4 regions of the Enterobacter cloacae complex sp. HYC074_NIDB genome follow, and region 1 is predicted to be linked to each of the others. Evidence: predicted binding sites of a transcription regulator. Region 1 holds the regulator's gene; each other region holds the start of a gene.
The links. The regulator CRP, encoded in region 1, controls carbon source genes, mostly activating them, when cyclic AMP is high. The targets are predictions, from matches to a motif close to ATGTGANNNNNNTCACAT.

Region 2: the regulator CRP is predicted to act here: its motif matches at 1,406-1,423, upstream of azuC (stress response protein AzuC).
Region 3: the regulator CRP is predicted to act here: its motif matches at 604-621, upstream of O1724_RS22370 (PTS mannitol transporter subunit IICBA).
Region 4: the regulator CRP is predicted to act here: its motif matches at 748-765, upstream of msrB (peptide-methionine (R)-S-oxide reductase MsrB).

What each region holds. Positions count from the first base shown of each region.
Region 1 covers NZ_CP114214.1:4,354,676-4,356,879, reverse strand. Annotated here, with positions in the region: gene O1724_RS21275 (YccS/YhfK family putative transporter) at 1-513, opposite strand, end outside; gene crp (cAMP-activated global transcriptional regulator CRP) at 571-1,203, opposite strand; gene O1724_RS21265 (OsmC family protein) at 1,514-1,918, shown strand; gene O1724_RS21260 (IS4 family transposase) at 1,995-2,204, opposite strand, start outside.
Region 2 covers NZ_CP114214.1:2,910,867-2,913,070, forward strand. Annotated here, with positions in the region: gene O1724_RS14175 (anaerobic C4-dicarboxylate transporter) at 1-832, shown strand, start outside; gene O1724_RS14180 (DUF2766 family protein) at 913-1,164, opposite strand; gene azuC (stress response protein AzuC) at 1,271-1,354, opposite strand; gene O1724_RS14190 (MFS transporter) at 1,569-2,204, shown strand, end outside.
Region 3 covers NZ_CP114214.1:4,610,212-4,612,415, forward strand. Annotated here, with positions in the region: gene O1724_RS22365 (glutathione S-transferase) at 1-326, opposite strand, end outside; gene O1724_RS22370 (PTS mannitol transporter subunit IICBA) at 763-2,204, shown strand, end outside.
Region 4 covers NZ_CP114214.1:1,975,221-1,977,424, forward strand. Annotated here, with positions in the region: gene gapA (glyceraldehyde-3-phosphate dehydrogenase) at 1-541, opposite strand, end outside; gene msrB (peptide-methionine (R)-S-oxide reductase MsrB) at 883-1,296, shown strand; gene O1724_RS09770 (YeaC family protein) at 1,338-1,616, shown strand; gene chiD (chitinase ChiD) at 1,677-2,204, opposite strand, start outside.

The DNA of each region.
Region 1 (2,204 bases):
CTGCACGTAGAGCAGGCTCAGGGATTCGCGCAGCGGCTGTTCCCGCCACAGCCAGAACCAGAACCAGTTAAACAGCCCGTACCACAGCGTGCCGAGGGCGTAGATCAGCAATGGCTCCCACACCGGCATGTTGCCTGCAAGGCTTAAGGTGAAGATGGCGGCAATCAGCGACGCGGGAAGCAGGCGGGCGTGTAGCGAGCTGATTTCGGCGGTGACGCCGAGCGTCATCGCCAGCACGGTCAGGATCAGAGGCAGAGGAATGTCGCGGGCCAGTAAGAGCTGTACGGCAAGGCTACAGCCGGCAAACAGGCAGCCGCCAATAATCAGACGTTTAAAAAAGCGTTTATGGGGCGTATCCAGACCGGCAATGTTGCAGCAGGCGGGCACGAGGGAAAACAGCAGGCCTTGCTGAAGATGTCCGAGGATCAGGCCCACGGCCACGGGAAGACACAACACCAGCGTTTGTCGCAGTGCGTAGTTAACTTCCGGGTGATAGATCAGCCTGCGCCACATGAGGAGTAGAGACAAAAACGGCGTGCCACCCTGCGGCGGCACGCCGTTTGACCGGAATTAACGGGTCCCGTAAACCACGATGGTTTTACCGTGGGCGGAGATCAGGTTCTGATCTTCCAGCATCTTCAGGATACGGCCCACTGTTTCACGGGAGCAGCCGACGATCTGACCGATTTCCTGGCGGGTAATTTTAATTTGCATACCGTCAGGGTGAGTCATGGCGTCTGGTTGTTTCGCCAGGTTCAGCAGCGTCTGCGCGATACGACCGGTTACGTCCAGGAAGGCGAGGTTACCTACCTTCTCAGAGGTCACTTGCAGACGGCGTGCCATCTGGGAAGAGAGACGCATCAGGATGTCAGGGTTGACCTGAATCAGCTGACGGAATTTCTTATAAGAAATTTCAGCCACTTCACATGCTGTTTTTGCACGAACCCAGGCGCTACGTTCCTGGCCTTCTTCAAACAGGCCCAGTTCACCGATAAAATCGCCCTGGTTCAGATAAGAAAGGATCATCTCTTTCCCTTCTTCATCTTTGATCAGCACGGCCACCGAGCCTTTAACGATGTAATACAACGTTTCCGCTTTTTCACCCTGGTGAATCAGCGTGCTCTTTGATGGGTACTTATGAATGTGGCAATGAGACAAGAACCATTCGAGAGTCGGGTCTGTTTGCGGTTTGCCAAGCACCATGCGCTGTTATCCTCTGTTATAAGCTGTCACCAGAGTCATAAGATGCATCCGGACTCTGGGGTTGCAATCGAATTCTTACCCATACCTGGGAAGTCGGCTGTCGTAACGTTTCGCAGCCAGTAAAGTTTGATGTCCTCTGCATACATGTGTAACGTCAATGTATTACTGTAGCATCCAGAGTGTTTTAGCATAGCTTTCGCCGCGTGTCTCCTGGTGTCTCGCTTCAGCATGACGCAGGTCGCCTTCCGTTGCGAGAAATGTAACGTACACGTAATCTGTCATAAAAAATGCAACGTTGGAGTGAGTGAATATGCAAGCGCGTGTGAAATGGGTTGAAGGGTTAACGTTCCTGGGCGAGTCTGCTTCCGGGCATCAGGTTTTGATGGATGGCAACTCCGGCGATAAAGCGCCAAGCCCGATGGAGATGGTGCTGATGGCGGCGGGCGGATGCAGCGCGATCGACGTGGTGTCGATCCTGCAAAAAGGCCGTCATGGCGTGACCGATTGTGAAGTGAAGCTGACGTCAGAACGTCGCGAAGAGGCGCCACGCCTGTTCACGCATATTAATCTGCACTTTATCGTCACCGGCAAAGAACTGAAGGATGCGGCGGTCTCGCGTGCGGTTGACCTGTCTGCGGAGAAATACTGCTCTGTGGCGTTAATGCTGGAGAAAGCGGTAAACATCACCCATTCGTATGAAGTGATAGAGGCTTAATTATTGGGGCATCGTGCGTGTTGATGCCCTCACCCTAACCCTCTCCCACGGGGCTGAGGGATCCCCAGTAATATGGTCATGCCACCATGACCATATTACTGTACTCTTTTCCCAGCTTTTTCATCTCGTTACCTATATTCAGTCGCCTTACTTTATCAGGCTCATGCCGGATCACTTCTTCTGCCAGACTCAGGTAGGACAGAACCCGTTTATGCCTGACGCTGCTTGCCTGATAGTGCCTGTGTAAGCACTGTCTTTCGGCCCTGTAGCCTGCCAGCCACATCAC
Region 2 (2,204 bases), 1.4 Mb from region 1:
CGAAATCCTCGCCGTTTCCGTACCGGCCTCACTGTCTGGCGTCGCCATTGCGGCACTGTGGAGCCTGCGCCGGGGGAAAAACCTCGCAGACGATACTGAATTTCAGGAAAAGCTGAAAGATCCGAAACAGCGGGAGTTTATCTATGGAGGAACGGAGACGTTGATGGATCAGCGTTTCCCGAAACAGGCCTACTGGTCCACGTGGATCTTCTTCGCCGGAATTGCCGTAGTGGTCCTGCTGGGTGCGCTGCCCGAGCTGCGTCCGGCGTTTGAGATCAAAGGCAAAATGACGGCCCTGTCGATGAACCTTGTCATTCAAATGATGATGCTGATCGCCGGGGCCATCATGCTGATGACCTGCAAGGTGAATGCGTCGGCCATTTCAAACGGGGCGGTATTTAAGGCGGGGATGGTCGCGATTTTCTCGGTGTTTGGCGTGGCGTGGATGAGCGATACCTTTTTTCAGGCGCATCTCGACGAGCTAAAAATGGCGCTGGAGGGGGTGGTGAAGAGTCATCCCTGGACGTATGCCATCGTGCTGTTCCTGGTATCAAAACTGGTCAACAGCCAGGCTGCGGCCTTGACCGCGGTCGCCCCGATGGGGTTGATGCTGGGTATCGATCCGAAAATGCTGGTGGCCTTCTTCCCGGCATCCTACGGCTACTTTGTGCTGCCGACCTATCCGAGCGATCTGGCCTGTATCGGATTCGATCGCTCCGGTACCACCCGCATCGGTAAATTCATCATCAACCACAGCTTTATTCTGCCGGGGCTGATTGGCGTCAGCTGTGCCTGCGTGGTGAGCTATCTGCTGGTGCAGTCGTTCTTCTGATCCTTCTGCGGGCGACAGGCTTTGTCGCCCTTCGACGTAAAAGCAGAAAAGGGTTTCTAATTTTAAAACATCGATTTATTTTAGTGTGACTCACCCTGCGGTGTGAAGCGGAGTTCAATCAGCGCAATCGCTTTCTGGATCGCGCGGAGCGTAACCGGGTCCGCCGCAGCAGGATGGTTGGTGAAATCGATATTTTTCAGTTGGGTCGACATCTTTTCGCGTACCTCAACCGGCGCGATAACGTCAATCACATCAAGGATTTGTTTGATAACCAGCTGACAGGCGACGACGTCAGATACCAGTTCCTGATCGGCGCTCAGGTTTTGTGACATGGGGTTCTCCTTATTCAAAGGCCGCCATAGTAGCAAAACAGACGCCCTTCCATCTCCCTCTCGTCGTCCGCAGACATAAAAAAACCTGCCGAAGCAGGTATTTTTATCAGAACATCGCACCCGGTGGGACGTCTTTAAACGTTGTGCAGTAGTTTGCCCACATGCTTTTCAGGATTTTGCGCAGTTTCATTATGTTGCTCCAGTAACGTGTTATGCAGGTGTTATTATCAATACGCTTATAATATGACCACCATCACAAAAATCAACCATTTTGTGACCTGCATCACGGTTATTAAACCCTCAGTGCTGCTGGTTTGTTAAAAAAAGCCATGATAAATCCGCACGTTACAGGCTTATAAATTCCAGTAAATGTTTATAAAATTTTTTGAGCGGGCAGGAAGAGAATGAGTGAAAACGTATCCGGCAAAGAGAGCCGTGGATTATCGCCTGCGGCGCTGCTGGTGGCCGGTGCTTTCTTTATGGAGTTTCTGGACGGGACGGTGATTGCCACCGCGCTGCCGGACATGGCAAAAAGCTTCGGTGTACAGGCCGTGGATCTGAATATCGGCATCAGCGCCTACCTGATCACCCTGGCCGTGCTGATCCCCGCCAGCGGCTGGATCGCCGACCGCTTCGGCGCGCGAAAAGTGTTTGCCCTCGCGCTGGCAATCTTCACGCTGGCCTCGGTATTTTGCGGCCTGTCCACCACGCTCGATCAGTTCGTCGCGATGCGCGTCCTTCAGGGCATGGGTGGCGCGCTGATGGTGCCCGTGGGTCGCCTGGCCGTGCTACGCACCACGCCAAAACATCAGCTCATCACGGCAATCGCCACCCTGACGTGGCCTGCGCTGGTCGCGCCGATCATCGGCCCGCCGCTGGGTGGGTTCATTACCAGCTATGCCGACTGGCGCTGGATCTTCTTTATTAACGTGCCGCTGGGGATAATCGCCATTTTGCTGGCACTGCGCATCATTCCAGACCTGCATGAAGATACGCGCCGACCGTTTGATTTACCGGGTTTTGTTGTCACCACCCTTGCC
Region 3 (2,204 bases), 260 kb from region 1:
CGTACGGACGTTAATGCCGCATCCATAATGCCATCCGCCAGGGCTTCAATTTGCTTCATCGCCAGCGCTGCTTTTGGATCCGCCGGCAGCATGGCTGGCGCAACGCCAAGCAGCTCGATGTACTCCGCAATGATCGGGGAATCAAACCAGTAGTCGCCCTCGTCCGTTACCAGCGCCGGGACTTTCCCCAGCGGGTTGTACTGCGCAACGCCGTTCTCTGCGTTGTAGGGTTGTTCATTTACGAATTCAAATTCAATCCCTTTCTCCAGCAGGAGAATCGAAATCTTACGCACGAAAGGACTTGTATAACTGCCGATGAGTTTCATTGCTTATCCTTAATGCCCACAAAGAGGTCAGTATGGATCAAGCCGTGGAAAAAGGCAGGTGTGCGTATCGCATTCCTGTCGTGAGGGGATACGGGAGAAATCTGCATAAAAATATTTTGTGAATCAAATCACAATCTGAAAACAAACAGCCAACTTAACATTGTGATATTAATCACAAAAACCCGCCCATTTTGGCGTAATTCTGAACGATGTATTTTTTTTACACACTCATTATGTGATCGCGATCACTTCATTAATGTCCTCCCCCCCTACATTCATGTGATTCAGATCACACAAAATTTCGCTGTCTGGACAGTTGAACGATTCAGTGCCAGATTTCACAGCATCAGAACAGGGCCCGGCTACCTCTGCCGCCGCACATTAACGATAAACCTCGGGCCACAAGCCTAAGCGTAAACATAAGAAGGGGTGTTTTATGTCATCCGATTTCAAGATCAAAGTGCAAAGCTTTGGTCGTTTCCTCAGCAACATGGTGATGCCAAATATCGGCGCGTTTATCGCGTGGGGTATTATCACCGCATTATTTATTCCGACAGGGTGGTTGCCTAACGAAACGCTGGCGAAACTTGTTGGCCCAATGATTACGTACCTGTTGCCGCTGCTCATCGGTTATACCGGTGGTCGTCTGGTGGGCGGTGACCGTGGTGGCGTCGTGGGTGCCATCACAACCATGGGGGTGATCGTCGGTGCGGATATGCCGATGTTCCTCGGTGCGATGATTGCCGGTCCTCTGGGCGGCTGGGCGATCAAGAAATTTGACGTCTGGGTTGATGGCAAGATCAAATCCGGCTTCGAAATGCTGGTGAACAACTTCTCTGCGGGCATCATCGGGATGATCCTCGCGATTCTGGCGTTCCTCGGCATTGGCCCGGCGGTTGAAGTGCTCTCCAAGCTGCTGGCTGCGGGCGTTAACTTCATGGTGGCGCATGACATGCTGCCGCTGGCGTCAATCTTCGTTGAACCGGCGAAAATCCTGTTCCTGAACAACGCCATCAACCATGGTATCTTCTCACCGCTGGGGATTCAGCAGTCACACGATCTCGGCAAGTCCATCTTCTTCCTGATTGAAGCGAACCCGGGTCCGGGTATGGGCGTTCTGCTGGCATACATGTTCTTTGGTCGCGGCAGCGCGAAACAGTCTGCTGGCGGCGCGGCGATCATTCACTTCCTGGGCGGTATTCACGAAATTTACTTCCCGTATGTACTGATGAACCCACGTCTGATCCTGGCCGTTATCCTTGGCGGTATGACCGGCGTGTTCACCCTGAGCGTACTGGGCGGCGGTCTGGTCTCTCCGGCTTCTCCAGGCTCTATCCTGGCGGTGCTGGCGATGACCCCGAAAGGCGCCTACTTCGCGAACATCGCGGCGATCTGTGCGGCCATGGCGGTCTCCTTCGTGGCCTCCGCTATCCTGCTGAAAACCAGCAAGGTGAAAGAAGACGACGATATCGAAGCGGCAACCCGTCGTATGCATGACATGAAAGCCGAATCCAAAGGCGCAACGCCGCTGGCGGCAGGCGATGTCTCTAACGACCTGAGCCACGTTCGTAAAATCATCGTGGCCTGTGATGCCGGTATGGGCTCCAGCGCAATGGGTGCGGGCGTGCTGCGTAAGAAAGTGCAGGATGCGGGTCTGACCAACATCTCCGTCACCAACAGCGCGATTAACAGCCTGCCGCCGGACGTTGACCTGGTGATCACGCACCGCGATCTGACCGAACGCGCTATGCGTCAGGTACCGCAGGCGCAGCACATTTCCCTGACCAACTTCCTCGACAGCGGCCTGTACACGAGCCTGACCGAACGTCTGGTGGCGGCGCAGCGCCATGAAGATAACGAAGTGAAAGTACGTACCAG
Region 4 (2,204 bases), 2.4 Mb from region 1:
CGGTGGTTGCGTGAACGGTAGTCATCAGACCTTCGATGATGCCGAAGTTGTCGTTGATAACTTTAGCCAGCGGTGCCAGGCAGTTGGTGGTGCAGGATGCGTTGGAAACGATGTCCTGGCCAGCGTAAGTTTCGAAGTTTGCACCGCGAACGAACATTGGGGTGTTGTCTTTGGAAGGACCAGTCAGAACAACTTTCTTCGCACCCGCAGTGATGTGTTTACGTGCAGTTTCGTCGGTCAGGAAGATACCGGTAGCTTCAGCTACAACGTCAACACCGATTTCGTTCCATTTCAGGTTAGCTGGGTCTTTCTCAGCAGTAACGCGGATGGTTTTGCCGTTAACAACCAGGTGGCCGTCTTTCACTTCAACGGTGCCGTCGAAACGACCGTGAGTTGAGTCGTACTTCAGCATGTACGCCATGTATTCAGCGTCCAGGAGATCGTTGATACCAACGATTTCGATGTCAGAACGTTTCTGAGCAGCACGGAAAACAATACGGCCGATACGGCCAAAACCGTTGATACCTACTTTGATAGTCATATATTCCACCAGCTATTTGTTAGTGAATAAAAGGTTGCCTGTAAAATTACAAAAACCTTACGCAGCGTCAAGCGGAATCGTGTCAATTATTGCGACAAATCAATCCTGTGACTAACGTTTGTGCGACTGACTCGCCTCACTTTCCCTTTGAGCTAGCAACCACATGGGGGCTGCGCCCGGAATTTTAAAGGCCTCGCAGGATTAAAATGTGAAATTGATCACAATTGCCTGACCGCCTTTTCGCGACACATAAGTTTAGAACAAAAGTGCACGCGCGGGTGTTAATGTTTTGTTAGAATCTGGGTTAAAAGATGTCTGTTTCAACAGCGAGATGTAAGCATATGTCGAACCAACGTAACCCCGACGATTTGAAAAAAAACCTTACAGAGATGCAGTTTTACGTGACGCAAAATCACGGCACAGAACCGCCGTTTTCCGGGCGTTTGCTGCACAATAAACGGGAAGGCGTCTACCACTGCCTGGTGTGTGATGCACCGCTGTTTAACTCCCAGACGAAGTACGATTCTGGCTGCGGCTGGCCGAGTTTTTACGAGCCTGTCAGCGATGATGCGATCCGCTACCTGACGGACACCTCGCACGGCATGGTGCGCACCGAAATTCGTTGCGGGAACTGCGACGCCCATCTCGGGCATGTCTTCCCGGATGGCCCGCAGCCGACGGGGGAGCGTTTCTGCGTAAATTCGGCTTCCATGAGCTTTACCGATGATGAAAACGGCGACCAGACCAAGGGTTGAAAAAACGATTCAGCAAATTATTCCTTTGAAAGGGAGAGATCATGAATATTGATGACATGATTGCAGGTATGACCCCGGAGGTTTATCAGCGTCTGGTGACGGCCGTTGAGTTGGGAAAATGGCCGGACGGTGTGGCGCTCACACCTGAGCAAAAAGAGAACAGCTTGCAGCTGGTGATGCTGTGGCAGGCGCGTCACAATACCGACGCCCAGCACATGACCATCGACACTAACGGTCAGATGGTGATGAAAAGCAAGCGCGAGTTGAAAGAAGACTTCGGCATCACGCCGAAGCCGATTGCGACGATGAAAATGCAATAACGGTGCGGGTTTATGCCCTCACCCAACCCTCTCCCAAAGGGAGAGGGCTTGATTGTCTTACTACTGATGCGGGATCCCAAGCGACTCCGCCAGCTGTTTCGCGAGCTGGTTTTCGTCGTCAGCCCCATACTCCCAGAACATGGCGCCGGCAAGTCCTTTCTCCTTGATGTAATCCGCTTTGATCGCCACGGAGCGCGGGTTCTCATAGGAAATCGCAAACAGCGCCTTCCCGTCGGCGGATTTCACCGACAGCCACGGCACCTTCGCCTGTTCGTCCCAGTGCTCGGTAAAGCGTTTTTGCGGATCGTTCAGCAGCTTGCGGACGATATCGTTGTATTTCACATAGGTATCTTTGGTCAGATCATAGCCAAGCGATTTGAACAGGCTCAGTTCCTGCGGCCCGAAGTAGGGCTGCGTCACCGGATTGTTTTGCGCGTCTGGTTTGCTCCAGTCGATCCCTGGCTCTACGGCACGTTTCGGCACGCGCCCATAGAAACCAATTCCGAGATTCATCTGCTGCGGCTTCAGCCCGGCGGCCAGATAGTTATTCACCACAAACTCGACGCTGTATTTGTCTGCGGCAGCTAC